Regions from separate parts of the Kocuria sp. CPCC 205235 genome, predicted to be linked through region 3. Evidence: riboswitches for the same ligand, from Rfam matches in the RefSeq annotation. Region 3 holds a riboswitch; each other region holds the start of a gene.
What was found. Region 3 has a riboswitch for S-adenosylmethionine ahead of RF638_RS02840 (methylenetetrahydrofolate reductase). Riboswitches for the same ligand answer to the same signal wherever they lie in the genome.
Positions count from the first base shown of each region.

Region 1: linked by a shared signal. The riboswitch ahead of RF638_RS03465 (bifunctional o-acetylhomoserine/o-acetylserine sulfhydrylase) and the one ahead of RF638_RS02840 (methylenetetrahydrofolate reductase) in region 3 are both predicted to bind S-adenosylmethionine.
Region 2: linked by a shared signal. The riboswitch ahead of RF638_RS03250 (MetQ/NlpA family ABC transporter substrate-binding protein) and the one ahead of RF638_RS02840 (methylenetetrahydrofolate reductase) in region 3 are both predicted to bind S-adenosylmethionine.
Region 4: linked by a shared signal. The riboswitch ahead of RF638_RS09985 (hypothetical protein) and the one ahead of RF638_RS02840 (methylenetetrahydrofolate reductase) in region 3 are both predicted to bind S-adenosylmethionine.

Region 1 is NZ_JAVKPR010000003.1:124,248-132,054, forward strand. Features, by position in the region: gene RF638_RS03455 (SGNH/GDSL hydrolase family protein) at 1-331, shown strand, start outside; gene RF638_RS03460 (homoserine O-acetyltransferase) at 328-1,503, opposite strand; gene RF638_RS03465 (bifunctional o-acetylhomoserine/o-acetylserine sulfhydrylase) at 1,500-2,894, opposite strand; SAM riboswitch class IV at 2,971-3,089, opposite strand; gene RF638_RS03470 (VOC family protein) at 3,205-3,843, shown strand; gene RF638_RS03475 (CPBP family intramembrane glutamic endopeptidase) at 3,914-4,690, opposite strand; gene RF638_RS03480 (S9 family peptidase) at 4,727-6,931, shown strand; gene RF638_RS03485 (NAD(P)/FAD-dependent oxidoreductase) at 6,948-7,807, opposite strand, start outside.
Region 2 is NZ_JAVKPR010000003.1:77,259-85,065, forward strand. Features, by position in the region: gene RF638_RS03245 (methionine ABC transporter ATP-binding protein) at 1-663, opposite strand, end outside; gene RF638_RS03250 (MetQ/NlpA family ABC transporter substrate-binding protein) at 660-1,547, opposite strand; SAM riboswitch class IV at 1,651-1,765, opposite strand; gene dxr (1-deoxy-D-xylulose-5-phosphate reductoisomerase) at 1,798-3,081, opposite strand; gene RF638_RS03260 (GlsB/YeaQ/YmgE family stress response membrane protein) at 3,193-3,462, opposite strand; gene RF638_RS03265 (cation acetate symporter) at 3,580-5,217, opposite strand; gene RF638_RS03270 (DUF485 domain-containing protein) at 5,221-5,583, opposite strand; gene RF638_RS03275 (DivIVA domain-containing protein) at 5,735-6,493, opposite strand; gene RF638_RS03280 (phosphatidate cytidylyltransferase) at 6,561-7,550, opposite strand; gene frr (ribosome recycling factor) at 7,550-7,807, opposite strand, start outside.
Region 3 is NZ_JAVKPR010000002.1:291,530-299,336, forward strand. Features, by position in the region: gene RF638_RS02830 (SDR family NAD(P)-dependent oxidoreductase) at 1-719, shown strand, start outside; gene RF638_RS02835 (SDR family NAD(P)-dependent oxidoreductase) at 840-1,730, shown strand; SAM riboswitch class IV at 1,866-1,983, shown strand; gene RF638_RS02840 (methylenetetrahydrofolate reductase) at 2,026-3,021, shown strand; gene metE (5-methyltetrahydropteroyltriglutamate--homocysteine S-methyltransferase) at 3,153-5,603, shown strand; gene RF638_RS02850 (aminotransferase class I/II-fold pyridoxal phosphate-dependent enzyme) at 5,600-6,976, shown strand; gene RF638_RS02855 (cystathionine gamma-synthase) at 6,963-7,807, shown strand, end outside.
Region 4 is NZ_JAVKPR010000012.1:74,435-82,241, forward strand. Features, by position in the region: gene RF638_RS09975 (DUF6350 family protein) at 81-2,060, opposite strand; gene RF638_RS09980 (glycosyltransferase family 1 protein) at 2,163-3,317, shown strand; SAM riboswitch class IV at 3,414-3,555, shown strand; gene RF638_RS09985 (hypothetical protein) at 3,576-3,872, shown strand; gene RF638_RS09990 (GMC family oxidoreductase) at 3,933-5,522, opposite strand; gene RF638_RS09995 (aldehyde dehydrogenase family protein) at 5,575-7,068, opposite strand; gene betT (choline BCCT transporter BetT) at 7,065-7,807, opposite strand, start outside.

The DNA of each region.
Region 1 (7,807 bases), on a different contig from region 3:
GGATCGACTGCACTTCTCTCCCCTGGGTCATCAGCGGATCGCGGTGGAAGTCCTGGATTCCCTGGGCGTCGACCACGGACTAGTTCCCGATGCCCTGGAAGCACAACCTGCCAGGACAAAGCGGGAAGTCCGCAGGGATGATCTCGTGTGGGCTCGGAAGCACTTTGCGCCGTGGGTTGCCCGCCGCCTCACCAAGCGCAGTTCGGGAGACTCCATCACCGCCAAGCGGCCGAAATTCGGCCGAGCCGTGATCCCGGGTGCGGGTGAACAAGCGAATGCGCAGATTTCAAGCGACCGGCACCCCTCCGACCCGGAGGCCGGACAGGGTTAGTCCTTCAACACCGACTTCTTGAGCAGCATGCCCAGCTGAGGTGCCTCGATCAAGAACCCGTCGTGACCGCTCGGCGAGCTGATCATGTGCAGGGTCTGCTCACCCGGCAGCGCCCGCACGAGTTCGGCCGATTCCGCAGGGAAGAACAACCGGTCCGAATCGACCCCGGCCACGAGCCACTCGCACGAGGTGCCTGCCAGCACTTCTTCCAAGCTGCCGCGGCCACGCGTGATGTCGTGGGACATCAGGGTCTCGTTGACGCTCAGGTACGAGTTCGCGTCAAAGCGACCCGCGAGCTTGGAGGCCTGGTGGTCCAGGTAGCTTTCCACGCGGTAGCGGCCTCGCTCGGCCGTGTAGGTCCCGTCCACGTCCTCATTCGGCTGGGCCTCACGGCCGAACCGATAGTGCAACTCCGCGGCTGAGCGGTAGGTGATGTGGGCGATGCGCCGCGCGAGGCCCAGTCCCGCTTCCGGGAACTCACTGTCGTAGTAGTCCCCGCCGCGGAAATTCGGGTCCTGCCGGATCGCGAGCGCTTGGGCCTGTCCCCATGCGAGCAGTTCCGCGCTGGCCGAAGCACACGCCGCGATCACGCCGCACGCCGCCACTCGATCCGGGTACATCACGGCCCACTCGAGAGCCCGGGCACCCCCCATGGAGCCGCCGATCACCAGTCGCCAACGCTCGATTCCCAAAGCATCGGACAGAACGGCCTCCGCGATCACCGTGTCCCGCACGGTGATGCGCGGGAAACGGGAACCCCACGATTTTTGGTCCGGGTCCACTTCCGGTGGTGCCTGGGTGGCCGGACCGGTGCTGCCGTAGCAACCACCGAGAATGTTGGCGCACACCACGAAGTACTTATCGGTGTCGATGGCCGCCCCCGGACCCACCAGTCCATCCCACCATCCGCCCGCTTCCGCGGCCAAGCGCTCAACCTCGGGCGCGTGTTCGCGCGACTGGCCGCGTGCGACGTGGGAGTCCCCGGTCAGTGCGTGCTCGATCAACACGGCGTTGGAGGCGTCCTCGTTGAGGTGCCCCCACGTTTCGTAGGCCAAGCGCGCGCGTGGGAGACGGTACCCGGATTCCAAGGTCAAGGGACCCACGTCGATATAGCCCACTACGCCGTCCTCGCGCACGAGCGAATCGGTGGTCCCGCCTCCCACGATGGTCACGCCCGCGTTCCCTCTCCATCCGAGCCGATCGTCGACGACGCCGCAGCCTCACCCAGCGCGGCCACGGCCTCGAATCCGGATTCCAGGTCGGCCACGATGTCATCGATGGACTCCAAGCCCACGGACAGCCGCACAAACCCGGGTTCGATACCCGTGGCCCGCTGCTCCTCTTCGGTCAGCTGTGAGTGCGTGGTGGAGGCAGGGTGGATCACCAACGAACGGGCATCGCCAATGTTGGCCACGTTGGAGTGCAGGGTCAGGGCATCCACGAACGCGGTACCCGCCTCGCGCCCGCCGTCGAGCACGAATCCGAGCACGGAACCGGCACCCTTGGGCGAGTACTTCTGGGCGCGGTCGTGCCACGGCGAGGAGGCGAGGCCCGCATAGGAAACGGCGCGAACGTCGTCGCGCGCCTCGAGCCACTCCGCGACCTTCTGTGCGTTCGCAACGTGCCGATCCATACGCAAGGACAGCGTCTCGATCCCCTGCTCGATGAGGAACGCGTTGAACGGGGAAATCGACGATCCCAGGTCACGCAGCAACTGCACGCGCGCCTTCAGGATGTACGACAGGTTCACCCCGAAGATCCCGTCCTTACCGAGCGCCTGTGCGTAGACCAGGCCGTTGTAGGAATCGTCCGGCTCGTTGAAAGCCGGGAAGCGCTGCGGGTCCTGGCCGAAATCGAAGTTACCCGCGTCCACGATCATGCCGCCGATGGACGTGCCATGACCACCCATGAACTTGGTCGCGGAATGCACCACAATGTCAGCGCCCCACTCGATCGGGCGGATGAGGTACGGCGTGGCAATGGTGTTGTCCACGATCAGCGGCACACCGGACTCGTGTGCCACCGCGGAAATGGTCTCGATGTCCAGCACATCGTTACGCGGATTGGGGATGGTCTCCCCGAAGAACGCCACGGTGTTGGACTTGACCGCCGCGCGCCACGCCTCGGGATCGTCAGGGTCGGAGACGAACGTGGTCTCCACACCCAGTTTGGGCAGCGTGTGGCGCAACAGGTTGTACGTGCCGCCGTACATGGATGGGCTAGCCACCACGTGAGTTCCGGCGCCGCCCAGGTTCAGGATCGCGAACGTGGAGGCGGCCTGGCCCGAGCTGAGCATGAGTGCACCCACGCCTCCCTCCAGGGAGGCCACGCGGTTCTCGACCACTTCCGTGGTCGGGTTCGTCAGGCGCGTGTAGATGGGCCCAAGCTCGGCCAGGGCAAACCGGTTGGCTGCCGTCTCCGCATCCGGGAACACGTAGGACGTGGTCTGGTGGATCGGCAGCGCCCGGGACCCCGTGGTGGGATCGGGTTCCTGACCCGCGTGGATCTGTCGAGTTTCGAAGGCCCAACCCTCTGGGTTGGACGGGGTGGCTGCGGGGCTCATACCGCACTCCCTCTCAGGATCAGGGGCCCGGTGATCGATCCGCAGCACGGTGCCCGTGCAGCGATCGGGCACCTGTGACCCGCGCTTGCCAACACCGAAGTATTTCGATGCGGCCTGGTCCTCACCCAGGGCACCCCACCGCGGAGGGAGGGTTGCCGGTCAGCTAGCTGGGGCTTGTCGCTGACTCTCGTGACCTGCCCTTCATTGTCCGGAGCCGGTACCTCGAACGTCAAGCCGAGTTACCCGCGTCACACGGTCATGTTTCAGCTCTCGATTTGGAGACCACTGTGCGCGGTGCCACGATGTGACCATGAAACTGGATCATGTCTCATTCGCAGCTCAATCCGATGGTCTTGAAGCCACCACGGAACGGATTGCCGATCAGCTAGGGATCGAGCCGGTCAAGGGCGGCATTCACCCGCGCTTCGGTACGCGAAACATGATCCTGCCGCTCACCGGGCACCAGTACGTGGAAGTGGTCGAGGTTCTCGAGCACCCCGCCGCAGACAAGGCGCCGTTCGGTCAGGCCGTCCGCGCACGTTCCGAAGCCGGCGGCGGTTGGCTCGGTTGGGTGGTCGAGGTGCAGGACCTCACGCCCTACGAGGACAAGTTGGGCCGCCCCTCCGTACCCGGTTCCCGGTTGTTCCCGGACGGTCGTCAGTTGGAGTGGCATCAGATCGGCGTGAAGGGTTTGATCTCGGATCCCCAGTTGCCGTTCATGGTTCGCTTCGATTCCGAGTCCGATATGCATCCCTCCCAGGCGCGCATCACGGACGTTCAGTTGGCCGGTATGGACATTGCCGGCTCGCCCGAGCGCGTGACCGAGTGGCTGGGTGGCCCGGTCGAGGACGTGCTGGCCTCACTCGACGTCATCTGGTCCGCTCCCAACGGGACGCCCGGCGTCATGGCGGTTTCCTTCGCTACGCCGGACGGCTTGGTCACCATTTAGTTTTCCCGTCGACGACGCCGCTGCCGCAACCTTTCGCTCGAAAAGGTGGCTGCAGCGGCGTCGTCGTCGATTAACCCGCCAGTAGTTGCGGGAGCAGGAAACCGGTGATGTCCAGGAGCGCGTGGGCGATGAGCAGCGGTGCGAGGCGACCGTAGCGCCGGTACACCCACACGAACACGAGACCCATGACCAGATTGCCCAGGGCGGGCCCAAAGCCTTGATACAGGTGGTAGCTGGCGCGGAAGACCGAGGTGAGGACCGCGATCGTGACCCAGGACCACCCGATGCGGCGCAGTCGATCGCACAGGAAAGCAACCACGATGATTTCCTCGACCAGACTGTGGCGCAACGCGGAGAGGATCAGGACGGGCACCGTCCACCAGTGCTCATCGAGCGCCGAGGTGTTGATGGCTGCGGTGAGGCCCAGTTCGCGTCCGGCCTGGTAGAGCCCCAGGGTTCCCAGCCCCATGACCAGGAACAAACCGAGTCCCCACAGTGCATCCCGCACGGGGCGGCGACCGTCCATGCCGATGCGACGCAGCACGCCCTTGATCCGCGGCAGAGAACCCGCCATGAGATACAGCGCCAGGGCCACCGGGACCAGGGCGAAACCGATGCTGGCAAGCTGCCTGAGCAGGTCGATGGCCGGGACCGGACTCAGGACCTGATTCAAGGTGGCTTGGGCATCCGAGAGCGGCCCACGAGACAGTGTTTCGGCGAGATTGAGCACGGCGTACACCGCTGATGAGCCCAGCGAGACGCCTAGGACCAACACAATGTGGAACCACAGCTCCGAGCGTGCGGGGCGTTGTTCGAGGGGCTGCGGGCGCTGGGAGTCTGTCAACACGAACACCATTGTGCCGTGCTCCCTAGACTGGGGATCATGAGTTCCGAGAAGCCCGCATATCCCGTAGCCGTTCGCCGTACCGTCCAGCGCAGTTTTCATGACCACACGTTCGACGATCATTTCGAGTGGTTGCGCGATAAGAACTCGGATCAGGTGCGGGCGCACCTGGGCCTCGAGAACGAGTACGCGGAGGCCGTGACGGCCCACCTGCAACCATTGCGGGAGCGCATTTACGGCGAGATCAAGGACCGCACTCAAGAGACGGACATGTCCGTGCCGTCCCGCAACGGGGACTGGTGGTATTTCGCCCGCACGGTGGAGGGCGGCGCCCACCAGGTCTTCTGTCGGGTCCCGGCCGTTGACAGTGCCGACACCGAGCGGGCCTGGACACCTCCGACCGTGGAACCGGGCGTCAGCCTCCCCGGCGAGGAGACATTACTGGATGCCAACGCGGCGTCCGAAACGCACGATTTCTACGCCCTGGGCAGTTTCAGTGTGTCCGAGGACGGCACCCGCCTCGCGTGGTCCGAAGACACGGCGGGCGATGAGCGGTTCACCGTGTACATCAAGGACCTTGCCTCTGGCGAGATGCTGACGGACCGCATTACTCAGACCTCCTACGGGGCCTTCCTCACTCCCGATGCGTCCGAGCTCATCTACACGGTAGTCGACGACGCTTGGCGCCCCTGGCGGGTGTATCGCCATGTGATCGGCACTCCCGTTTCCGAGGACGAGCTGATCTACCAAGAAGACAACCCTGGGTTGTGGCTGGGTGTCGAGCTGTCGGCCGACAAGCAGTGGCTGATGGTCGCGTCCGCGTGCTCGGAGTATGGGGAGTACCGCATTCGCAAGGTCGATGCACCCCGGGATCCGTGGCTCACCGTGATTCCGGAAAGCGACCGGGTGCTCTACACGGCCGAGCCCATCACCGTGGCCGGCGCAGACTATGTTCTGTTGACGCACGACTATGCGGCCCCGAATTCCCGGGTCAGCCTGATGCCGCTTTCCACGGCGGGGTCGAGTATTGCGGATGTCGATCTGATCGACGTGATTCCCGCGAGCGAGCAGACCCGGATTGAGGTGTGCGAACCCACCGCCACGCACCTGGTCGTGTCTCTGCGATCCGAGACCACTCCACGCGTGCGGCTCATCCCGCGAGCCAGCCTTGACGGTCTGGTGACCGGTTCCTTCACTACCGGCTCCCTGACCGGTACGGAACCCGCCTTCGACGAGGATCTGTTCACCGCATCAGTGGTGTCTGCGCGCTACGACAACCCGGTGATTCGGGTGTCCTACACGTCCTTCGTCACGCCGCCGCGGGTCTACGACATCCCCACAGGCCCCGTGGATGATGAGAATCTGGACGAGTTCGGCGTGGGCGCACCCATCATGCGACGCGAAACTACGGTGTTGGGCGGTTATAACCGGTCGGACTACACGGTGGAGCGCGATTGGGCGGTCGCTGAGGACGGCACCCGGATCCCGATCTCCCTGGTCCGCCGCGCAGACTTCGACGCGTCCGTGCCAGCTCCCGTGGTGCAGTACGCCTACGGTTCGTACGAGGCCAGCACCGACCCCGGGTTCTCCATCTCCCGCCTGTCTCTCTTGGACCGCGGAGTGGCGTGGGTCGTGGCCCACGTGCGCGGCGGCGGCGAACTGGGCCGCTCGTGGTACGACGACGGCAAGAAGTTCACTAAGAAGAACACGTTCACGGACTACGTTGCCGTCACCCGCCACCTCGCGCAGCGTCAGGATGTCGACGCCGCTCGCATCGCAGTTCTCGGCGGTTCCGCCGGCGGCCTGCTCGTGGGCGCGGTCCTCAACTTGGCACCCGACCTGTACTGCGGTGCCCTGGCTGCGGTGCCCTTCGTGGACCCGTTGACGTCCATGTTGATGCCTGAACTTCCACTCACCGCCCTCGAATGGGAAGAGTGGGGTAACCCCATGGAAGACCCCGAGGTCTACGAGTACATGCGCTCCTACTCCCCCTACGAGAACCTGCGGGATGCGAACTACCCACCGGTCTTGGCGGTCACGAGCCTCAATGACACGCGCGTGCTCTACGTGGAACCAGCCAAGTGGGTCGCTGCGCTGCGCGAGCACGCCGAGCATCCTGAGACCGTGCTGCTGCGGTGCGAGATGGCCGGCGGCCACGGCGGTGCGTCCGGCCGCTATTCCCAGTGGAAGGACACCGCGTGGGAGTACGCGTGGCTCGCGGAGAAGTTGGGTGTTGCGGGCTAGGCCGGTTCTCCGTGGATCAGGTGGAGATCGGCTGAGGTTGGAGAGCGGCCGCGGTGTCAGCACTGAGCCAATCTTCGATCCGGCCGTCCACCAGTAGATCTGTGGCGGCACGGGCCATGGCGCTGCTCGTTTGGAAACCGTAGCCTCCCTGTCCAGCGAGCCACAGGAAGTTGCTGACCTGCGGATCCCAACCACAGATCGGCACGCCGGACGGAGCCTCGGTACGCAGGCCAGTCCATGCCTTGCGGACGCCCGTAACTGTCAATGACGTTTCTCGTTCCACGGTTGCGATGAGATCGTCTATAGCGTTCGGGCGAGGCTGGGCATCACAAGCAGGACTCGGTTCGGCTTCGCCCCACGAGATCATGGCGCCGTCCTCGTCGGGGCGGTAGTACCACCCGGATCCGGCGTCGTCGACCATGGGATGCGTCGCGCCCAGAGGCTCGCTCAGGGAAACCAGTGCCGCGGTCCGTCGCAGCGGCTGCAACTGCTGTGGCACCGCGCCGAAGAGTTCCGCCACGTGATCCGCCCATGCACCGGCGGCGTTGACCACCGTGTGAGCTATCAATTGATCGTCACCGACGGTCAGCGCCCAGGTGCCGTCATCTGACGGCTTTGCCGCCGTGACTTTGGCGCCCGTAAGGATCCGAACGCCGGCCTGCTCGGCTCGTTGTCGGTGCCATTCCACGAGCGCAGTGGCATTGGTACGTACCGCAGAATCGTCGATGATCGCTGCACTGTAGCGCTCGGGGTTGCCCGCCAGCTCCGGGCAGTACTCGAAAAGTTCCTCGCTCGACAAGGCGCGCAGACCCGGGACGGTCATTGAAGCGACGTCGGCGGGTGAACCCGCCACCACGAAGGGGCTGGGCCAGGCGA
Region 2 (7,807 bases), on a different contig from region 3:
CGCGATGGAACGCACCACGTCCATCTCGTGGGTGATCAGCACAATGGTGATCCCCAGTTCCCGGTTGACCCGCTTGAGCAGTCCGAGCACTTCCTGGGTGGTTTCGGGGTCCAGCGCCGAGGTCGATTCGTCCGCGAGTAACAACTCCGGATTGGAGGCGAGGGCGCGAGCAATGCCCACGCGCTGCTTCTGCCCACCGGACAGCTCTTCGGGATAGTTCTTGGCACGGTCCGTCAGTCCCACGAAGTCCAGCAGCTCGGTCACTCGTCGTTTGCGCTCCTCGGGCTTCCACCCGGCACGCTTGAGCGGATACTCGATATTGCCCGCCACGGTGCGCGAGTTGAACAGGTTGAACTGCTGAAAGATCATGCCGATCTTGCGGCGGATGGGTGCCAACTGCACCTCGGACTTACCGTCCACCCGGTTACCCGCAACCTCGAGCGATCCGGAGCTGATGGGCTCCAGACCGTTGATCAATCGCACGAGGGTGGACTTGCCGGCTCCGGAGTACCCGATCACGGCAAAGATCTCGCCCTTGGTGATGTCCAGGGTGACGCTGTCCACGGCGTTGACCACTCGCGGTGCGCGCTTGGATCCGCCCGTGTAGACCTTGCTGACGTCCCGGAAGCGCACCAGGGTGCGCTCACTGGATACTTCCGTCACTGGGTCTGTTCCTTCAGGTCTTCCTGGTACCGCGTCAGCAGATCCTTGAGTTCCTGCTGGTCCACCTCTGTCGGGACAGCGGTGCCCTTGCTCTCCTCGTCCTCGGCCTTCAAGACCTTGGGGTCGTAGTAGAAGCTTGCAACCTTCTTGAGGGTTTCGTTGTCGGCGTTGGCCTCGGTAGCAGCGAACAGGTTGTTGAAGACCTTGGCGCTGTCCTGCTTGGGATCATCCGATGCGAGAGCGGACTTGGGATCGATGTTCGCTCGGCCCAGGAAATCGTTGTTGATCACGGAAGCCGCCACGGAATCCATTGACAAAACAGTCTGTTCGGCGGACACGGGACGCACAGAGACCTTGGACTTCTCGGTGTCGATATCGCCTTCGGTCGGGGCAATGGTGTCCTTGGTGAATTCGACCAGCCCCTCCTGCTTGAGCAGGTTCAGTGCACGACCCAGGTTGATCGAGTCATTGGGAATCGCGATCTCGTCGCCGTCCTTGATCTGGTCCAGGGAGTCGTACTTGCTGGAGTACATACCCAACGGGTAAATCGCGGTGGACCCGACCGGTGTGATGGTGTCACCAGAGTTGTTGTTGTAGTCAGCAAGGTACGCGGTGTGCTGGAACCAGTTCATGTCCACGTCGCCGCTCTTGGTGGCGGGGTTCGGCTGGTTGTAGTCGCTGAAATCCACGTACTCGACGGTGATGTCGTTCTCGGCAGCGACTTCCTTGAGCGCGTCGTGAGCGGGCTCCGAGCCGACGATGCCAATGGTGACGGTGCCGTCCGCAGCAGGATCGGAGGATTCAGAATCTCCGCCGCCGCACGCGGTCAAGGTGAGGCCGATGGTGGTGGCCAGCGCAAGGGGGATCAAACGGTGAGATCGCACGATGTGCCTTTCCGAGGTGTGAAATGTTCTGGGCGATTAACAACTGAAAGCGGTACGTCCGAGGACACACCGCAGTTGCAAGGCTCGTGCTAGTTGATTCGGGAAACCGCACTTGCCGGGAGCTACGTTAACCGCGGCCGGATGGTCATCTGGGGCACCCCGCTACGGGAGAGGGTTGCCGTCCGGCCAGCCAGAGCTTGACGCCGGATCTCGTCATCCGCGGCCAAGCCTAACATGGGGCCGGCGGTGATCAGCGTGCGCTGAAACGCTGCGCAATAAACTGATCCGCCCGGTTCCTGGCCCAGCCCTCGGCGCCCAGGACGTCCTCGAGCCGCGGGGTCGTGTCGCCCTCGTGTTCATTCACGACCACCGCAACGATGTCCACGATGGTCGTGAAGTTCACCTCACCCCGGTGGAAGGCGTACACGGCCTGCTCATTGGCCGCGTTGAACACGGCCGGCCAGGTGCCGCCCAGCGTCCCGGCATGCTTCATCAGCTCGATGGCGGGGAATGCCTCGGTGTCCAGCGGCTCGAAGGTCCAGTGCGCCGCTTGCGTCCAATCGCACGACGCCGCCGCGCCGGGAATTCTGTGGGGCCACCCCATACCCAGGGCAATGGGCAGTCGCATGTCCGGCGGTGATACCTGGGCCAGGGTGGAACCGTCCACGAACTGGACCATGGAATGCACCACGGACTGTGGGTGCACGGTCACGTCTATCCGGTCCAGGGCAACGTCGAACAACAAGGATGCTTCCAGGACCTCAAGCGCCTTGTTGACCATGGTGGCCGAATTGGTCGTGACCATCACCCCCATGTCCCATGTGGGGTGTTTCAACGCCTGCTGGGGCGTGACCGTGGTGAGTTGATCCCGGGACATCCCTCGGAAGGGTCCGCCGGAGGCGGTGAGGATCAATCGGTCGACTTCGCTCGAACGGCCTCCCCGCAGCGCCTGCGCCAGAGCCGAGTGCTCGGAATCCACCGGGATCAGCGGGGTCTCCAGGCCGGTGGCGGCCGCGGCCTGTTTGACCAGCGGGCCGCCCGCGATGAGGGACTCCTTGTTGGCCAGCGCCACGGGCGTCCCCGCGTGTAATGCGGCGAGCGTGGGAGCCAGTCCGATGGACCCGGTGATGCCGTTGAGAACAACATCACAGTCCGAGTGTTCCGCCACGCACGTTGCGGCCTCAGGCCCGTGGAAGATCTCGGGGGTGAAGCCTGTCAGGCCCTCCCCCGAGGCTCGTTGGGCAATGAGTTCTTTCAGTTGCCGGGCGTGGTCGGCCGTGCCACTGGTTCCGACCGCGGCCACACGTTCTCGGACGGCCTGCTCCGCCAGCACCGGCAGGTTGGACGTTCCGGCGGCCAAGGCCGTGACCGACAGCGGCGGGTGCCCCGCGGCGGCGTCGCCCTCGCCCGGTCGCCGCAGGCCACGCGCGGAGGCGACGACGTCGAGCGCTTGCGTACCGATGGAGCCCGTGGAACCCAGAATGACCACGCGCCGGGGATGCTTGCCAGTGGCGCTGTCGAGTTCGGGGGTCATGGTCAGGGGTGCGTCAGACATGGTCACCAGTATCTCGTGGATCGGAGGAGCTCAGCACATACAACAAGGGCGCCACCCGGAGGTGACGCCCTCGTTCAGTGATGCCGTGGATCAGCGACGAGCGCCCTTGCGGCCGGTCACTGCACCGTAAATGAACAGCACGATGAGTGCGCCCACGATTGCGGTGATGATGGTTCCGATGTCGAACACGGATTCCAAGGATCCGATGCCCACCAGGCTGCCCAGGAAGCCGCCCAGGATGGCACCGATGATGCCCAGGATGATGGTGACGATGATGCCGCCACCCTGACGACCCGGCATGATGAGCTTGGCGAGTGCGCCAGCGATCAGGCCCAGGACGATCCAGCTAATAATGCCCATGATTCCTCCAGTTTAGCTGTTTGCTTTAACACGAGGTCGTCGCGTTCGTATGCCTTGGTCAGCGTACTGACTGCCAGCTTCCTATCAGGTTACAGGAGAAATCGTCAGGACACTCAATCAGTGATCGACTGCCTTCTCAGCACCAACGCCCGTCAAGGAACGAACTTCCATCTCGGCCTGCTTCTTGGGATCCTCCGGCCGACGCTCGGACATGGAACCGAGGAAGCCCAATAGGAACGACAACGGAATGGAGATGATGCCCGGGTTGGACAGCGGGTAGATGGCGAAATCTGCACCCGGGATCATGGACGTCTCAGCGCCCGACATCACCGGCGAGAAGATGATCAGGACCACGGAGCTGATCAGACCTCCGTACATGGACAGCACGGCACCGCGGGTGGTGAAGCGCTTCCAGTACAGCGAGTACAGGATCGTGGGGAGGTTGGCCGATGCGGCGACCGCGAAGGCCAGTGCCACCAGGAACGCGATGTTCTGACCCTGGGCGCCGATACCGCCGGCGATCGACACCAGGCCGATGATGACCACGGTGGTCTTGGCGACGCGCAGTTCCTGCTTGGGGTCGGAATTGCCGTTCTTGATCACGGATGTGTAGATGTCATGCGCGAAGGACGCTGAGGCCGTGATGGCCAGACCGGCGACGACGGCAAGGATGGTTGCGAAGGCCACTGCGGCGATCAAACCCATCAGGATGGAGCCGCCCAGCTCGTAGGCGAGCAATGGAGCGGCCGAGTTCACGCCACCGGGGGAATTCAAGATCCGGTCGGAGCCGATCAACGCGGCTGCGCCGAAACCCAGCACCAGGGTGAAAAGGTAGAACAAGCCGATCAGGGTGATGGCCCACACCACGGACTTGCGTGCTTCCTTGGCGGTGGGAACCGTGTAGAAGCGCATGAGCACGTGCGGCAGACCGGCGGCACCGAGCACCAGAGCCAGGCCCAGCGAGATGAAGTCGATCTTGGTGATCTCACTCAAGCCGTACTTCAGTCCCGGATCCAGCATGGCGGGGTTGTTATTGGTTTCCACTGCGGCGCCCAGGATGGCCGAGAAATTGAAGCCGAACATGGCCAGGATCCACACGGTCATCACGGCAACACCCGTGACCAGCAGGCACGCCTTGATGATCTGGACCCACGTGGTGCCCTTCATGCCGCCCACCAAGACGTAGACGATCATGATGATGCCCACAACCACGATGACCAGTGACTGACCGGTCTTGGAACCGATGCCCAACAGCAGCGACACGAGAGCACCCGCGCCGGCCATCTGCGCCAGAAGGTAGAAGAAGGTCACGGCCAGGGTGGAAATGGACGCCGCGACGCGCACTGGACGCTGACGCAGGCGGAAGGAGAGCACGTCCGCCATCGTGAACTTACCGGTGTTTCGCAGCGGCTCGGCGATGAGTAGCAGGGCCACGAGCCACGCGACGAAGAAGCCGATGGAGTACAGGAACCCGTCGTAACCCTGCAACGCAATGGCCCCCACGATGCCGAGGAACGATGCCGCGGAGAGATAGTCGCCCGCAATGGCCAGGCCGTTCTGGGTACCGGAGAACGATCGGCCGCCCGCGTAGTAGTCGGCCGCCGTGGATGTCGACTTGGAAGCGCGGATTACGACGACCAGCGTGACCACGACGAATGCCAGGAACACGCTGATGTTGATCCACGGAGTACCGACGGTTTCGGTGTCAGTGGCGGCATGGATCGCCGGAAGTGCCGCATTAGTGATGTTGATCATGATTTACGCTTCTCCTCGTCCCGCACCGGCGGCCTCGAGGTGCTCACGCAACGCTGTGGCCTGGGGATCAAGTTTCCGGTTGGCAAAGGACACGTACGCAGCGGTGATGCCAAAGGTGGTTACGAACTGTAGGAGCCCCAGGAGCAGCCCGAGGTTCACATTCCCGAAAATGCGCTGGGACATGAACTCAGGGGCGTAAATGGCAAGCACCACGTAGAGCAGGTACCAGACCAGGAACGCCACGGCCATGGGGAAGACGAAAGAACGGTGAGTTTTGCGCAGCTGCTGGAACTGATCCGAGCGCTGAGCTTCTGTGAAGTCGAAAGCCGTGGAGTTGGCCGAGTCGACAGGGGGCGTAGACGCCATGAAAGCCTCCTTGTGTGATGAGGACCACATTAGGCTCTTTGTATCCACAAACACAACAGCAACGCGAAAAAAGACGAAAAAACGGGCCCAACTTTCCGAATATTTCGGTAGTTAGGCCCGCTTTGTATACAAACGCGCGGAAGTCTGGGAGTCAGCGCAATGCCAGGATGAGCTCCACGACCCGGTCCATGAACGCATCGACTTGCTGTTCCTCGTAGCATCGTTGACCCTGCGCCTGACGGAACACCGCCTTGCGCACCAGTGTTGGATCAAGAGCTTCGTCGGAACGGAAGTGCTCGGTGATCCGGTCACACAGCACATCCACGTCAGAGACCGAATACCCGAGCTGCTTGCGCTGGGAAGGCCTGCGGAACCGCTCCCCGTGGGGCCGGTTCAGGCGTCCGAGCAGAGTCTGACCCATGAGTTCCAGGTGCTCCTCCCAGCGCTCGGGACCGTGCTCCGAGATGAAGGCCTCACGTTCTCGATCCGCCAGCTCGTCTTCGAGCTCGTCGAGCCGGGCATCCACCGGAGCCGGATCGTAACCGCCCTGCACACGATCGAACACGCGCTCGCGCACCTGCCGGCTACCTACGCCCGGCGCGGACTGCAGATCGCGCGCCGTGGTGGCCAGAACGGCGTCGACCCGGTCCAGGAAGTCGTCGACCTCGGCGGGATCGTAACCCCAGCGTTCATCCTCGACACGCATGAACTTGCGGCCCGCCGTCTCGCGAGCCGGAGCCGAAGCCTGCGTGGCCTCCTGAGTGGGGGCAGCCGCCTGGGGGGCGGCAGCAGAGTGGCTGGGGGCGCCGTCACCGCCCGGGACCTGCTGGGCCTTGGTTCGAGTGTCCAGTCCGTCGATCGCCTGCGTGGGCTGATCAGCGGCGGAGGAACCCAACGTGTTCTCGGTCATTTTGGTGTGTACCTTTCCAACTGCCGAAGCGATTCCGCTCCGCGCCCCGACCAGCCGGGGCCAATGCCTATCCCAGAAGGGCGAATAACTCGAAGATCACGTAGCCGGTCATGACCGCGAACAGAATGGAATCGATGCGGTCCATCACTCCCCCGTGCCCCGGTAGCAACGTGCCCATGTCCTTGATGCCCAGCTCACGCTTGATCATGGACTCGGAAAAGTCGCCCAGGGTGGAAACGGCCACGATTGCCAGGGCGAGAATGATGCCCTGCCACCAAGCGTCCCCCAGTAGGAAGACCGAACACAGAACGCCCACGATCATGGCACCACCGGCCGATCCGGCAAAGCCCTCCCAGGACTTCTTGGGCGAGATCTTGGGTGCCATGGGATGTTTACCCCACACGACACCCACCGCGTAGCCGAACGTGTCCGAGCTGACCGCGAGCAGGATGACGGTGAGGATCTTGAAGGGTCCGTCGTCGGAGTGATAGAGCAGCAGAGCAGCGCTCAGCAGGAACGATGCCCACACCAAGGCGAAGACCGACCCCATGATGGAGAGCAGCATGCCCTCCTTGGGCCCGAAGGCTCGCCACAACACGACGAGCGTCACTGAGAGCACCATGGCGAATGAGAGATACTGCGCGCCGCCCTGATAGGCCGCCAGAGGCATGAGCACCGCGGCTATCACCGCTGGAACCCTGGGGATCCGAATCCCCCGGTAGCTCAGCGAACGTGCGATCTCCCACACGCCAATCCCGGCGGCGGTGCCGGCCAGCAGCGCGAGGACGATCGGGAAGAGGTAGAGTCCCACCAACAGGGTGGCAATCAGAACCAGTGCAACGGCGATGGCCGCCGGTAAATTGCGTCCGGCCTTGGACGGCGCGCGGTGTTCGTCGCTGCGTGTCCAAGGCCGCTTGATGACTTCTCTCAGTGTGCCCGTGTTGAGCAGGTCGATCCGGGAGGGTTTACCTGCCGGGTCATGCCGTTCATCCGCCTGTCCCTGGGGAGAGGCGGATGAACGGTTGTCAGATCCGTGAGGGGTATGAGCTGCCGCCATCAGGCACCGAGCAGTTCGGTTTCCTTGTTCTTGAGCAGCTCATCGATCTGGTCAATGTGCTTCTTGGTGGCGGCGTCGAGGTCCTTCTCGCCGCGCTTGCCTTCGTCCTCGCCCACGTCGCCGTCCTTGATGGCCTTTTCCATAGCCTCCTTGGCGCTACGACGGATGTTGCGCACGGACACGCGGCCTTCCTCGGCCTTGGTGGAAACGACCTTGACGTATTCTTTGCGGCGCTCCTCGGTGAGCTCCGGCATGAC
Region 3 (7,807 bases):
TTGTGACGGGTGGCGCCTCCGGTATCGGAGGCGCCTTGAGTCGAGTGTTGGTGCGCCGGGGCGCGAGCGTCGTGGCTGTCGACATCAATGAACAAGCCGGCCAAAAGCTCGAGTCGGATGTGGGCGAGAGTCTGGTCTTCGTGGCGGGTGACGTCTCGCTCGAGGAGACCGCGCAGGCTGCGGTGCGGACCGCCGTCGAACGCTTCGGGCGTCTGGATGCCCTGGTCAACAACGCGCACGCATCCAAGCAAGCCATGTTCCTGGACCTGGACGAGGATGCCTGGGCACTGTCCTTCAACACCGGCCTGCGCGCCACGCGCCAGTTCATGAAGGCCGCACACTCGGAACTGGCCAAGCAGGGCGGTTCGGTCATCAACTTCGGATCCGGTTCCGCAGTAAGTGGTCAACCGACGCAGGCCGCGTACGCCTCTGCGAAGGAAGCGATCCGCGGTCTCACCCGTGTGGTCGCCAACGAGTGGGCCGGGGACAGCATCCGCGTCAACGCCGTGATGCCCATTGCGCTGACCGAAGGCGTGGCCCAGTGGAAGGAAGCCTTCCCGGACATGTACCAGAAGTCGCTGGGCAACATCCCATTGGGACGGTTCGGCGACCCCGAGGAGGATGTCGCCCCGCTGGTAGCCTTCCTGGCCTCCGACGACGCCCGCTTCATCACGGGCCAGGCGATCGCCGTGGACGGCGGGGCCACCAAGCTCTACTAAGCCTTCCTGGCTTCGATGAATGCCATCGGTGGCGGCTCGTCTCCGGATCGCCACCGATGATGTTCAAGAAACATCTGTCACGAGGCTGATGCGTAGGTTCTGACCGGAGATACTCGATACATGTCACCCGAGCAGCCCCCTGCCTCTGTCGATCTGCCTGCAACCCATACCGCTCCCGTGGTGATCACCGGGGCTACGTCGGGGCTGGGCCTCGCAACAGCCCGGGCCATGGCGAAGCAGGGAATCCCTCTGATTCTGGCAGTTCGGAACATGGCTAAAGGTCAAGAAGTGGCGGCAGCTCTTTTGCGGAGCGGCCTCCGCGTAGCCGTCCGGCGACTGGACCTCGCGAACCTTGCCACCGTGAAATCTTTCACGGACGGGCTCATCGAGGACGGTGTGATCCCCCGCGCCATCATTTGCAACGCGGGGGTTCAGACATTCGATCGGTTGCAGCGCTCCGCGGATCAGTTCGAGCTGACCATGGCCACCAATGTGCTGGGCCACGTCGCTCTGCTCGACCCTCTACTGAGCCACATGGCTCCCGGTTCCAGGGTCATCACGCTGGGCAGCGAAACTCATCGCGGTGGCCTCCGAGCCTTCGGCTTTCCGGGTGCGCGCTGGTCGAACATGGACGAACTTCTGTCGCCCACGGAACCCGCGCCCCATGCCAAGGACAACGGCCTGGTGCGCTACTCGACCTCCAAACTGGCGTGCATCGCCATGGCCTACGAGGTCGACGAGTCCTGGGCCGCTCGTGGTATCCGGGCCGCGAGTTTTGACCCCGGCCTCATGCCGGCCACCGGCTTGGCCTGCAAATACCCGAACATTGTGCAGAGGATTTATGCAGTGGCCGCGCCACTGATTGCTCGACTTCCGGGTGCCAATTCGGTCAAGATCTCGGCCGAGAATCTCGCGTGGCTGGCCACCTCACCGGAGGCGGAACCGCTCATGGGTTGTTACGTCGCAGCCCGAAAACCACGCAAGAGCTCACCTTTGAGTTACTCCCCCTGACCTGCGAAAAGACGTCTGGGAGACGAGTCTTGAACGCGCCAACATGGCGCGGAGAAACAGCACGGACTGACCCGTTCCGTTTCCGGGATGTGACTTGCACCGCCAAAACTTTGTGCTAATGTCTCTCGCAACAAGGATCATGAGTCCCGGTGTAAAGCTCTGGCTAACCGGGCGGCAACCCTCCAGCACGTAGCGGGGTGCCCCAGATGACGATCCGGCCGCCGCGCACCCGCACGGCGAGCAAGTACGGCGCACGGAGAAACCTCCGGCGTCCCGAACCGCCGGAGGTATTTTTATGCCCGCCCTGTCCACACCCCAGGTCTCGGAGCAGACCGTCGCCACGGGGCCACCCACGGGAACGTCGTGGTTGGTGCGCAGGCCGCGCCGCGAGTCTTTGATCTCGTTCGAGGTGTTCCCGCCGCACCCCACGCGCGATCCGGAAGCCGTGTGGCGCAACATCGACGCGATGGCCTCCGCCGGTCCCGATTTCTTCTCGGTCACCCACGGTCACTCCGGCACCAACGGTGTCTCCCGCGAGACGCTGCGGCACTTGCTCAAGCAGACCAAGACCCCTGCGGTGGCCCACCTCACGTGCGGTGGCACCGATCGCGCGGGTCTGGATCGCGCCGTCGAAGATTTGCTCGACGACGGCGTCCGCGACCTTCTCGCCTTGCGTGGCGATCCGCCCGTGGGCGGCGGTGAGTGGGTGACTCATCCGGGTGGCTTCGATCGCGCATCGCAACTGGTCGAGTTGATCCGCGAGGTCGAGGAACGAAAGTTCGGTGCCTGCGAGCGCCCCGGCAAGCGTCCGGTCTCGGTTTCGGTGGCCTGCTATCCGGTGGCAGCGAAGGGCCGCGATTTCGAAGCGGACCTCGCTGCGCTGTGGGACAAGCAAGAAGCCGGGGCGGATTACGCGATCACCCAGGTGCTCTACGACGCTCAGGACTATGTGAGGTTCCTGGAGCGTGCGCGCTCGGAAGGCATCCACCTGCCCATCATTGCCGGCCTGGTTCCACTGACTGACATCAAGCGTTTGGGCCGCATGACCGAGCTGACCGGAGTTCCGATCCCCGAACGGATCACCAGCTTCCTGAACACCGAGAGCCCAGCCGAGCTACGCCGCAGGGGCATCGCGGCAACGCTCACGCTGATCGACGAGCTATTGGATTTCGGCTGCCCCGGTCTGCATTTGTTCACTTTCAACCGCCCGGATGCGCCTTTAGCCATCCTCGATCATCTCCGGGTGCGCGATGCCGCCCGACAATTTCGCGGGGGTATCACCGCGGCCTGACCGCCGCACGTCAGTGGCCGTACCACGGTCACGACAGCGCCCGCACTTCCCTTCCGACAGAACCTTTTGGCAACGGTCTCAGTGACCGTGGCTTCCCACAACACACCCTTTTATCCTCAGGAGCACCCCGAATGACTGCCGTTTCCAAGACTTCGTTCCCCGCCGCGACCATCCTGGGCTACCCCCGGATCGGCCCCGATCGTGAACTCAAGAAGGCGCTTGAGGCCTACTGGTCCAAGCCCGCCGAGAACCCCGCCCAGTCCGTTCTGGACACTCTGACCCAACTGCGCGAGCGCACCGTTCGCCACCTCAGCGGCCTCGGTCTCACCGACGACGCTTCGATCCCCTCCGACACGTTCGCGGTGGACCAGACCCTGGACACCGCCCTTGCCCTGGGCGCGGTTCCGGCCCGGTTCCGCGCGGACGGTTTCCGCCCCGCAGCCCCGGACACCCCGCAGGGCATTGAGCTGACCACCGCGCTGTCCCGCGGAACCGATCACCTGGAACCGTTGGAGATGACCAAATGGTTCGACACCAACTACCACTACTACGTTCCCGAGATCGGCCCGGACACCCCGCTGTCCGCGCACCCGGAAAGCCTGATCGAACGGTTCGTGACCGCCCGTGAGACCACCGGCGCCATCACTCGCCCGGTACTCGTGGGACCCGTGACCCTCTTGCTGCTGGCCCGCCCGGAAACCACGGATGCACCGGGCACCCAGCCGTTTGACCGTCTCAATGACGTGGTCGACCTCTACATTCAGTTGCTCACCGCGCTCAAGGATGCGGGCATCCCATGGGTCGAATTGGACGAGCACGCCCTGGCCGCCGAAGGCTGGGACGTTCCCCGCGAAACCATCATCGAGGCGCTGGCCAAGGCCTACACCCGTCTGAGCTTCCCCTCCAACCGCCCCGACATTCTGGTTGCTGTCGGTTACGGGGATGCGGGTGAGGACGCCCAACTCGCCCTTGCCGCGACCGACATCGAGGCCCTCGCCATCGACCTGGACCGCGGCAGTGAACCCGGTGGGGCCGCACTCGAGGCGTGGGGCGAGCGACCGCTGGTGGGCGGCGTCGTCGGCGGTCGTACTGTGTGGCGCACTGATCTGGAGAAAGCCTCGGAAACACTGGACCGCCTCAAAGAGGCAGCCGCGGGCCGCATTACCGTGGGCACGGCGACCCCGTTGCTGCACGTCCCGCACGATGTGCAGCGTGAAACCGCCCTCGACCCGGACGTCAAGGAATGGGTCGCGTTCGCGGACCAGAAGGTCGCGGAGGTCGTGACGCTGTCCCGCGGGCTGACCGAAGGTTGGTCCACCGTGGCGCAGGAACTCGGCAAGGATGCGCAGATTCGCTCCCGCCGTGCAGCGCACCCGGCCACCAACCGCCAGGAAGTGCGCGCCCGCACCGCGGCCGTCAAGCAGCAGGACCGCGAGCGCGCAGCCGCGGACGAGCGCCGCACCGCGCAGGCTCAGCGCCTGAACCTGCCGCCGCTGCCGACCACGACCATTGGTTCGTTCCCGCAGACTCCCGGTATCCGCACCACGCGCGCTGCTGTCCGCGCCGGCCGCATCGACCAGGCCGAGTACACCGAGAAGATCCGGGCCGAAATTGCCCAGACCGTGCGCAAGCAGGAGGAGCTCGGACTGGACGTGTTGGTGCACGGCGAACCCGAGCGCAATGACATGGTGCAGTACTTCGCCGAAGGGCTGGATGGCTTTGTCACCACTCAGCACGGTTGGGTGCAGTCCTACGGTTCGCGCTGCACGCGTCCATCGATCCTGTTCGGCGACGTCTCCCGCCCGGCCCCCATCACGGTGGACTGGACTGGTTACGCGGCATCGCTGACGGACCGCCCGGTCAAGGGCATGTTGACCGGCCCGGTCACCATCCTGGCGTGGTCCTTCGTGCGCGACGACGCCCCGGCCCGCGAGGTCGCCGACCAGGTCGCTCTGGCTCTGCGCGATGAAATCACGGATCTTGAGGCCGCGGGAACCGCCGTCATCCAGGTGGACGAGCCCGCGCTGCGCGAGCTGTTGCCACTCAAGTTGGCCGACCGCCCGGACTACCTGGATTGGTCCGTCGGTTCGTTCCGCCTGGCCACCGGTGGTGCGCAGACCGCAACCCAGATCCACACCCACCTGTGCTACTCCGAGTTCGAGACCGTGCTGGACGCGATCGACGGCCTGGACGCTGACGTCACCACGCTGGAGGCCTCGCGTTCGGGTTCGGGCATCGTGGACGGTCTGGCCGCCGGCGACTTCCCGCGTGACGTGGGCCCCGGCGTGTGGGACATCCACTCCCCGCGCGTGCCCACCTTCGACGAGGTCGCCCAGCGCGTGCGCCACGCCGCCCAGGAAATCGGGGCAGACCGCGTGTGGGTCAATCCCGACTGCGGCTTGAAGACCCGCGGCTGGCCCGAGACCGAGGCCGCCCTCGATCGCCTCGTGGCCGCCGCCGTCACCGTGCGTGCCGAGCTGGCCAATGATTCCACCCACGACGACGCCGCGTCCGCACCCACCGCCGCCCAACCCACCCCCGCCGAGACCCTCGCTCGCGCATCCGAAGGGAGCCTCCTGTGACCGAGCAGACCAAACCCGCACCCCTGGGTAGCCCCATTGTGGCGCCCATCCATCACAGTGCGGCGTACGCGTTCAATACCCTGGCAGATGCTCGCGCGGTCTTCGCGCAACGCGCTGCCGGCTACACCTACGCTCGCACCGGCAACCCGAACGTCACGGCGCTGGAGAGCGCGGTGACCAAGCTGGAACGGGCCGAGTGCGCCGTGGCCACCTCGTCCGGTCAGGCCGCGGTGACCCTGGCGTTGCTCGCGCTGACCGGGCCGGTCAACGGGCACGTGGTGGCGTCGTCGCACCTGTACGGCGGCACCGTGGATCTGCTCACGGACACCCTGGCCGAGACCGGATTGACCGTGACGTTCGCGGATCCGCGGTACCCGGAGCAATGGGAAGCCGCGGTCACGCCGGAGACCCGGGTGTTCTTCCTGGAGTCGATCGCCAACCCGCTCGCGGACCTTCCGGAGTTGGACGCCATCGCGGAAATCGCCCACCGCAACGGTGCCGTAGTGGTCGTGGACAACACCGTGGCCACCCCGCATCTGTTCACCCCCGGTGAGCACGGTGCGGACCTGGTCATCCACTCGGCCACCAAGTACCTCTCGGGTCACGGGGGTCCCCTGGGCGGGCTGTTGGTGGACACCGGCAATTTCGACCCCACCCAGGATCCGAAGCGTTGGCCCTGGTTGACCACTCCGCATCCCCGCTGGGGCGACCGCTCCCCCGTGGAGGTCTACGGCGCAAAGCGAGCGCTGTTGGGTGTGGCCCGTTGCAAGTACCTCAACGATCTGGGCCCGTGCATGACCGCCATTACCGCACACGAGATCCTGCAGGGAATCTCCACGTTGGGTGTGCGGGTGGAGCGGCAGTCGGCCACGGCGGCGTCGTTGGCCACGACCCTCAACCGGCACCCCGCTGTGGCCCGCGTGCATCACCCGCAGTTCGGTGGCGCGCGGCAGGAAGAACTCTACGAGCGGGGCGGCTATCGAGGTGCCGGCGGCGTGTTCTCCGTGGACCTCAACGGCACGCCCGAGCAGGTCGAAGCTGTTGTGAACTCGCTACGCCTCATCAAGCTCGCCGCCAACATCGGTGACGTGCGCACCCTGGTGGCCCACCCCGCGAGCATGACGCACTGCCGCCTGACACCCGAGCAGTTCGAGGCCAGCGGGATCACCGAGCAGACCCTGCGCTTCACCGTGGGTCTCGAGGACGTCGCGGATATCACCGCTGACCTGTTCCAGGCCCTGTCCGTGATTGCGGACGCCCCCGAAGCACCGTCCGCGCGGGAAACCGCTGCCGATCCTGCCCCGCTACATGCTCGTGAGGCACACCGCGATTCCCACTACCAGCCGAAGGATTCCGTTCATGACCATCACTGATTTCTCCCTGCCCGGCCTGGCCACCCGCGCCATTCACGCCGGCCAGGAGCCCGACGCGACCACCGGCGCGGTGGTCCCGCCGATCTACCAGACCTCCACGTTCGTGCAGGACGGCGTCAACGAGTTCCGCACCGGCGGCTACGAGTACAGCCGCGGTTCCAACCCCACGCGTAGCGGTTTCGAGGAGCAGCTCGCGGCCGTGGAGCGCGGCACCCGTGCCTTCGCGTTCGCCTCCGGAATGGCCGCCGAGGACGCCCTGCTGCGCTCGGTCCTCCAGCCCGGCGATCACATCGTGTTGGCCGCGGACGTCTACGGGGGTACGTTCCGCCTGGTCGATCAGGTGCTCTCCAAGTGGGGCGTCACGCACAGCTTTGTGCCCTCCGCCTCCGCCGACGCCGCCGCCGCGACCGTTCGCGCCGGCGAGACCAAGGTGCTGTGGCTGGAAACTCCGTCCAACCCGCTGCTTCGCATTGCGGACATCGCCGCGTGGGCGCAGGTCGCCGACGCCGCCGGAGCGCTTTTGGTTGTCGACAACACCTTTGCCTCCCCCGCTCTGCAAAACCCGCTGACCCTGGGGGCTCATGCGGTGGTGCATTCGACCACCAAGTACATCGGTGGCCACTCGGACGTGTTGGGTGGCGCCGTGGTGGTGGGGAACACCGAGTGGAACGGCCAGCCGTTGAGCGAATTGATTGGTTTCCAACAGTTCGCCGGTGGCGCCGTGGCCGGGCCTTTCGACTCTTTCCTGGCGGCCCGCGGTCTGAAGACCCTGCCGTTGCGCATGGAGCGTCACTGCTCCAATGCGTTGGAGATCGCTCGCTGGTTGCGTTC
Region 4 (7,807 bases), on a different contig from region 3:
TACCAAGAGTGCGTGGATTCGGCCCTGACGCTCTCGTCAACGAGTCACTGTCAGCGACAACTCACGGACAATATCTGGAATCACCTTTCCGGATCGGAGTTGGAGACCGGTCCCGCGGAATCGTCGCCGGCCGCCACGCCGTCCGAGTCGCCGGCAACCACGGAGCCCCCCGCGCCGTCCGGATCACGGGAGTCCACCGACGCCCCGTCGACCACGGCCACGCCGTCACCGTCCGTCACGGCCGAGTCTGCGTCGCCCGCCTCCTGAGCGGTCACCGCGGTCGACCCGTTCGCGCCCCAGGGAGCAGTCTGGTTCCGATCGACGACGCCGCTCGGCCCGGTCGCTGGGTCCGTCCCGTCCGCCACGGCTCGTGACCGATGCTCCGCCCGCGATGCGGGCTGTGCACCTGCGTGGTGCTCAGCCGGTGATCGCACCGGATCCTGCGCCGACTGATCGTCCGCTCCGGGAACTGCCAGCCGGACGGCCTTGCGTTTCGCTGATTTCTTGGCAGCCCGCTTCTCCCGAGCTTCCGCCTTCTTGGCCTGCTTGGCCTGTGCCTTCGCGGCCCGTTTGGCGTCTCGTGCGGATCCCGTTGCTTCTCCGTCGAGGCCTTCCGGGCCCTCCGTTTCCGTATCGCTGGCGGATGAATCCTCCAGGGAACTGTTCCAGGGGTTCTTCCGGTAACCCTCGCGTTCGAGCCACGGCCCCAGGACGTACCCGATGGCACCACCGGCGGTGATCTCGGCGCCGGTCCACAAGAACACGTGCCAGGGATCGGGGCCGATGTCCGTGAGCCTTCCCAGGCCCAATGACCCGTGAGACAGCCACGCCAACATCGCCACAAGACCCGCGCCGATCGCCGCAATGAACGCCACCGTCAGCAGCGTGGACAGGATGAACGTGAACCATCGCATGGGCAAGCGGATGGCCATCCAGTCGTCCAGGTGGTTCTCACCTTCGCGCAGGAACCACCAACCCGCGAGCACACCGGCCAGGACCGGCAGCACCACCACGGCCGACGCGTAGCTCCACGGATCGCCCTCCGGTAGGGCTGCAAACGGCGGGAACTGCGGTAGCGCACCCAGTGAGTTCGCGAAGGGTGAGGTGAGTGTCCCCTCCCCCACGGAGAAACCCGCGCCGCTGGCCCACGCCGCAGCCCACACGACCATGTTCGGCAGGTACCCGAACTGCAGGGCGCTCAGAGCGGTATCCCCGGCCGCGCCCGTACCCAGTTCCTGATAGACGGCGATGATGCCGTCCCAGTTCCACACCAGCGCCAGCACGGTGAGCAACGCTGCGGCCGCTATGACAGCCACCGCGGACAGGAAACCGGCACGGACGACGGCCCACACGTAGGAACCGGCCCAGCGTGAATACTGGCTGGTGCGCTGGATCCATGATGCGGCGTCGGCGCCCAAGACGGCGGCCAAGGAACGCGAGACGCTCCACCCGCCCACCAGGGTGCCCAGACCGGCCGGGATCAACGGGAACAGCGCGCCCGCCAGCACGCTCGCGGAGACGTGTTCCGTGCTGCTCACCAGGGCCACCAACGCCCCGACGAGCGCGTACGTGATCATCCCGGCAAAGAATGGTTTGAGGAACTGCCCCCGCCAACACGCGCGCGCGATTCGGCGACCCGCAATGACCGCGAGCCCGAACGGAATCAGCGTGAGCCCCAAGGGCACCAAGGTGAGAGTGCCGCCGCCGGTGGACACGTCGATGCCCTGGATGGCCGCCATGGTCAACGGCGTGCAATGGGCCACCAACCACACCTGACCCGCGAGTTGAAGGCCGCCCAGGACGCCCAAGGAATCAAAACCACCAGCCAGCCAGACGGCTGCCATCAGCAACCCCGTGAGCAGCAAGCTGATGGCGGCCACCGCCAGGAGTTCAATGACTCCCTGCAGCCACAAGGGCATGGGGAACCCGTCCTCCGGGCCCCTCCGGTTGGAGTCGGCCGATGGCGATGTGGCGGGCGAGCTCTCGGGGTCACCGTGGCGGTTGCGTTGCAGCCGCTCGCGCGCCCTGGACAGGGTGTTGGAAAAGGTGGGGAAGTTCATCACCTCCATCTTTCCACGTCCCCACCGGAGTTGGCCCAGACTTCACCGACAGGTCACCCTAGCGTGAAGAACCGGTGACCCGCGACGGCCACAGTATTAATTGTGAGAATCGCAGTGGTTGCCGAACAGTTCCTCCCCCACATCAACGGCGTGACGCATTCCGTGGTTCGAGTCCTGGAGTACCTCCGGGCCCAGGGTCACGAAGCCATGGTCATCGCACCGACCTACGAAAAACTCGGAGCCCTGGGCTCCGTGGACTCCATGGACGGGATCAGAGTTCAACGCATCGCGTCCATCCCCCTCGCCGGGTACCCCGACGTCCGGGTCGCCAGCTGCACGGTGGCACGCATGCAGCGCATCCTGACCCGCTTCCAACCAGACGTCGTGCACGTGGCCTCCCCCTTCGTCCTGGGCTGGCAGGCCATCCAGGCCGCCAAGAATCTGGGCTTACCGTGCGTCTCCATTTACCAGACCGACGTTCCCGGATACGCGGCCCGCTACGGTGCCCCGGTCCTGGAGAACGTGCTGTGGAGCCACGTGCGAAACATGCACAACAGTTCGACTGTGACCTTGGCGCCGTCCACGGCGTCCATCTCGTCGCTGCATGAACACGGTGTGCAACGCGTGCGCATGTGGCGACGCGGCGTGGACACCCGCCGCTTCAACCCGGCTCGGCGCGATCACGAATGGCGCGAACGGGTGGGCGGCGGCCGGAAGCTCGTGGGTTACGTGGGGCGCTTGGCTCCCGAAAAGCAGGTGCAGGATCTCGTGGTCCTGGATTCGCTGCCCGATACCCGACTGGTGATCGTGGGCTCGGGGCCGGAGAAGGAGAAGCTCCGCATGCTGCTCCCCAATGCGTACTTCGTGGGTTTCCTGGACGGTGACGAATTGGCCACCGCCATGGCCTCCCTGGACGTGTTCGTGCACCCCGGTGAACACGAGACGTTCTGCCAGACAATCCAGGAAGCCATGGCCAGCGCCGTACCCGTCGTGGCCGTGGGCCGCGGCGGGCCCGTGGACCTGGTTGATTCGTCCCGCAACGGCTGGCTCTACAAGCCCGGTGACACCGAGATGCTCCGCGATCGCGTGCTGGATCTCGTGGGTGACAACGCCAAACGCGCCGCCTTCTCCCGCACCGCCTACACCACCGTGCAGACTCGCACGTGGAACGCCGTGTGTGACCAGCTCATGGAGCACTATGCACAAGCCCGCACCGTGGCATCTCGTGCGCGCAGGTTGTCCACAACCGCGCCGTGATCCGTGGTGCACGATCCATTCGTAGATTAACTTTTGGTGACGTTATGAGACACCCTCTGGTTTGTCATGCGCCCAACCCGCTACGCTCTAATCCAGCTTCACGAGATGCGCTCTGGAAATCGGGGTAAAACCCGAGATCCTGCTGGGCTCCAACCCGGCGCACGCCAACCCTTGGTTCAGGGGTGGTTTGGATGACGAAGCGGCTGTGGCGCAACCGCGGGCGCAGCAAGAACCTCACTGTACGAAAGCACAATACTGATGAAGAACATTCAACAACTACGCACAAAGACCGAGTCCCCTCGAGAACAATGGGTTGACGTCACCGTCGACATCGACCCCGACCACCACATGGTGCGTCTCATGGAGTCCAATGGGGACATCCACGAATACATGAGCAGCAACGTTCGCGCCCTGGCCCACGCAGCCGCCCACAACCGCGGCCGCGCCCAATGGTGCGAGAAGTACCAGCAGCTACTCGTTCCCGGAGCATCAAACGTCTCCGGTGGCATTCCGTTCTACAAACTGGAACCGAAACCGGTGGCGCTCAGCGCCTGATCAGGACCGCATGAATGAAGCCCGGCACTGGTGCCGGGCTTCATTCATGTCATGGTGCCGCTACTTGTCCGAGGGCGACTCCTGCTCCTGGGCAATCAGCTCAGCGGCGCGCTCACCAATCATGTAGACCGTGATGTTGGGGTTCACGGTGACCAGTTCCGGCATCACCGAAGCATCAGCCACGCGCAGGCCGCTCACGCCCTTGACCCGCAACTGCGGATCCAGCGGAGAATCCTGATCCTCGACCGGCCCCATGCGGCACGAACCCGCGGGGTGGTACACGGTGTTGTGGGTGCGCTTGATGTAGTCGGCGATCTCCTCGTCCGTCTGCACATCCTGACCCGGGAACAGCTCCTGACCGGCCCATTCCGAGAGCCCGGACTGCGAGACGATTTCACGGGCCTTGCGGATACCCGCGGTCATGATCCGTAGGTCGTAACCCTCCGGGTCGGTGAAGTACCGGGGATCCACGCGGGGCTTGTCCCGGTAGTCACGCGTGCGCAGCCGCACGGTGCCGCGGGAACGAGCGTGGGTCACGTTGGGGGTCAGGCAGAACGCGTTGTCCGCCGTGGCGTACCCGTGGCGGTAGGTGTGCATGTCGAAGTTCACGCTGCCGTAGTGCATCATCAGGTCCGGGCGGTCCAATCCGTCGTCCACCTGGGCGAACAGGCCGATCTCCCACCACTGGGTGGAGTCCTCGACCATGGGCTGCTTGGCCTCCCACTGGATCACGGCCTCCGGGTGATCCTGCAGGTGCGAGCCCACGCCCGGGGAGTCCACCAGCACGTCCACGCCCACCTCGGTGAGGTGCTCGGCCGGACCGATTCCCGAGAGCATGAGCAGCTTGGGCGTGTCGATCGCACCGGCGGAGACGACGACCTCGCGGTTGGCCGAGATCACGTGCGCACGACCGAAAGCGTTGTCCGTGACCTCCACGCCGGTGGCTCGCTGGTTCTCGTCGACCACGATTCGTTTGGCCTGGGTGCCGGTCAGGATCGTGAGGTTTTCACGGTCCCGGATCGGGTGCAGGTAGCTCACCGAGGACGAGGAGCGGGTTCCGTCCTCGCGCGCGTTGATCTGGAAGAAGTTCGCGCCCTGGGTCACCGTTTTGCCGGTGTTGAAGTCAGCGCGCGGAATCCCGGCCTGTTCGGCGGCGTCGAGAACCGCCACGCCGCAGGGATCCACGGCGGGGACCTGGCGCAGCCGCACGGGCCCGTCGTGGCCGTGGTGGGATCCGGGGTCCTCATTGTTCTCGAGTTTCTTGTACAACCGGAAGGCCGTCTCCGCGTTCCAGCCCTCGGCCCCGAACTTGGACTCCCATTCGTCCATGTCCTCGGCGGGTGCCCAGAAGGCGATGCACGAGTTGTGCGACGAGCAACCGCCCAGCACCTTGGCGCGGGCCAGGCGCATGTACGAGTTGCCGTTCTCCTGCGGTTCGATCTGGTAATCCCAGTCGTAGCCGGATTCGAGCAGTTCCATCCAGCGGTCGAGCGTCAGGACTTCCGGCACGTTCTCATCGTGGGCGCCGGCTTCGAGCAGGGCCACGCTCACGTTCGGGTTCTCGCTCAGGCGCGCCGCGATCACGGCGCCGGCGGAGCCCGCTCCGACAACAACGTAATCGTAGGTAGCCACGTTTTCAGTAGTGGTCACAGTTTCTCCCATCGGTCGTTCTTCGGTGCTCGGTGAGGTCCAGTCGGGCCGCTCAGTGCTCGGCGAACCAGCCGGTCACCGCGGGGCGGGTGTTCTGGTAGATGTGTTTGGTCTCCTGGTACTCGGCCAGTCCGTGGAAGCCCAGTTCGCGGCCCACACCGGACTGCTTCATGCCGCCCCACTCCGCCTGGGGCAGGTACGGACCGAAGTCGTTGATCCACACGGTTCCGTGGCGCAGTTTGCCGGCCACGCGCTGAGCGCGGCCCGCATCCTGGGTCCACACGGCTCCGGCCAGGCCGTAGTTGGTGTCGTTGGCGATCTCGATGGCTTCTTCCTCGGTACGGAAGGTTTCCACCGTCACGGTGGGGCCGAAGGCCTCGTCGTACACGCAGTCCATCTCGCTCGTGCACTGGTCGATCACGGTGGGCAGGTAGAACACGCCCTTGCCGAGGTCTAGCGATCCGTCCGCCGAAGGTCCTTCCGCGAACTGGCCACCGCAGCGCACCCGAGCGCCCTGCTCGCGGGCCCGCTCCACGTAGGCGTGCACCTTGTCACGGTGGGCCTCGGAGATCAGCGCGCCGGTCTCGGCCTTCTCGTCGAACGGCCCGCCCAGCTGAATCTGTTCGGCTCGGCGCACCAGATCGGTCACGAACTTCTCCGCGATAGATTCCTCAATCACCAGTCGCGCCCCGGCGGAGCACACCTGGCCGGAGTGGATGAACGCGCCGTTGAGCGCGTTGTCCAGCGCGGCGTCGTACTCGGCGTCCGCGAAGATCACGTTGGGGTTCTTGCCGCCCAGCTCCAGAGCCACGTTCTTGACCGTCGACGCCGCTTCGGCCGCGATCACGCGACCGGTCACCAGGCCGCCGGTGAAGGACACCAGATCCACGCGAGGATCGCTGGAGAGCGGAGCACCCGCCTGCGCGCCCGCGCCCAACACCAGGTTGCCCACGCCGGCGGGCAGCCCGAGGTCCTCGAGCACCTGCATCATGAGGATCGCGGTGTGCGGAGTCAGTTCGGCGGGCTTGAGCACAAAGGTGTTGCCGGCGGCCAGCGCCGGTGCGATCTTCCACGCGGCCTGCAGCAGCGGGTAGTTCCACGGGGTGATCATGCCGCACACACCCACGGGTTCGTGAACGATTCGGCTGACCACGTCGGGATCACCGGCATCGACGATGCGGCCGGCATCCGCCGCTGCAATCTTGCCGAAGTACTCGAAGCAGTTCGCGATGTCGGACATGTCCTGGCGGGACTCGTCGATTCGCTTGCCCGTGTCCTTGGACTCCGCCAGGGAGAACTCTTCGGAACGATCGCGCAGGGTGGCCGCCACCCGCAACAGGAAGCTTCCGCGTTCCGGAGCCGGCACGCTCGCCCAGCGCTCGTCGTCCGCGGCGGCCCGGGCCGCGGCAATCGCGCGCTCGGTGTCCTCACTCGTGGCCTCGGCGACCACGGCCACCTCGGTGCCGTCAGCGGGGCAGGTGATGGTGCGAGTGCCACCGTCGATCGCGGGGACCCACTGTCCGTCGATGTACAGGGTGTTGCTCATCGTGTTTCCTCCTTGGGTTCAGAGAAGTCTTCGCTCCAGGTAATGGTCTCACTAGTGGTCAGACCAATCTGGGTGCTTCCGGGGTGTTCATGGTTGAGCCGGATGAATTCGAGGTGGCGTTCGTAACCGTCCAGGGCGTCGTTGATGAGCTGCTCCGGGGTGTATCCCAGCACGTCGTAGCCCAGTGAACCGGTCGCGGTGAACACTTCCAGTCGGTAGTACAGGTCCGAATCGGGGTTGGTTCGGAAGCCGCCGAAGCCGGGCGTGGGGAACGCCACGGGATACACCTGGTACGTGAAATCACGCTCGGGTTCCAGATTCACGTGCATGCAGACTTGGTCGACCGAGGGATTGTCCGGGATCTGCGTGCATTCGACCGTGACCTCCGCGCCGGTCTCCCGGATTTCGGCGGCCAAGGTCTTCAAGGCGGGCGCCGCGACGTCGTGGATGTAGCGTTGCGCGGTGCGACCGCCCGGATAGTTGCCCAGCCTGGTGAGTCGCGAGCGCCAGTGCGTCTCGCGGCCGGTGCGGCCAGCCACTGCGGATCGACTGGCCGCCGCGGACGACGCCGATCGGCTGGCTTCCACGCGCAAGGCCCGCCACAGTCCGATCATGATCAAATACATCACCACGGAGAACGGCAGCCCCATGATCAGGGTTGCGTTCTGCAACGTGGTGACGCCACCCACCAACAGCATGGCCAGGGTGAGCACGCCGGTGCCGACCGCCCAGAACACGC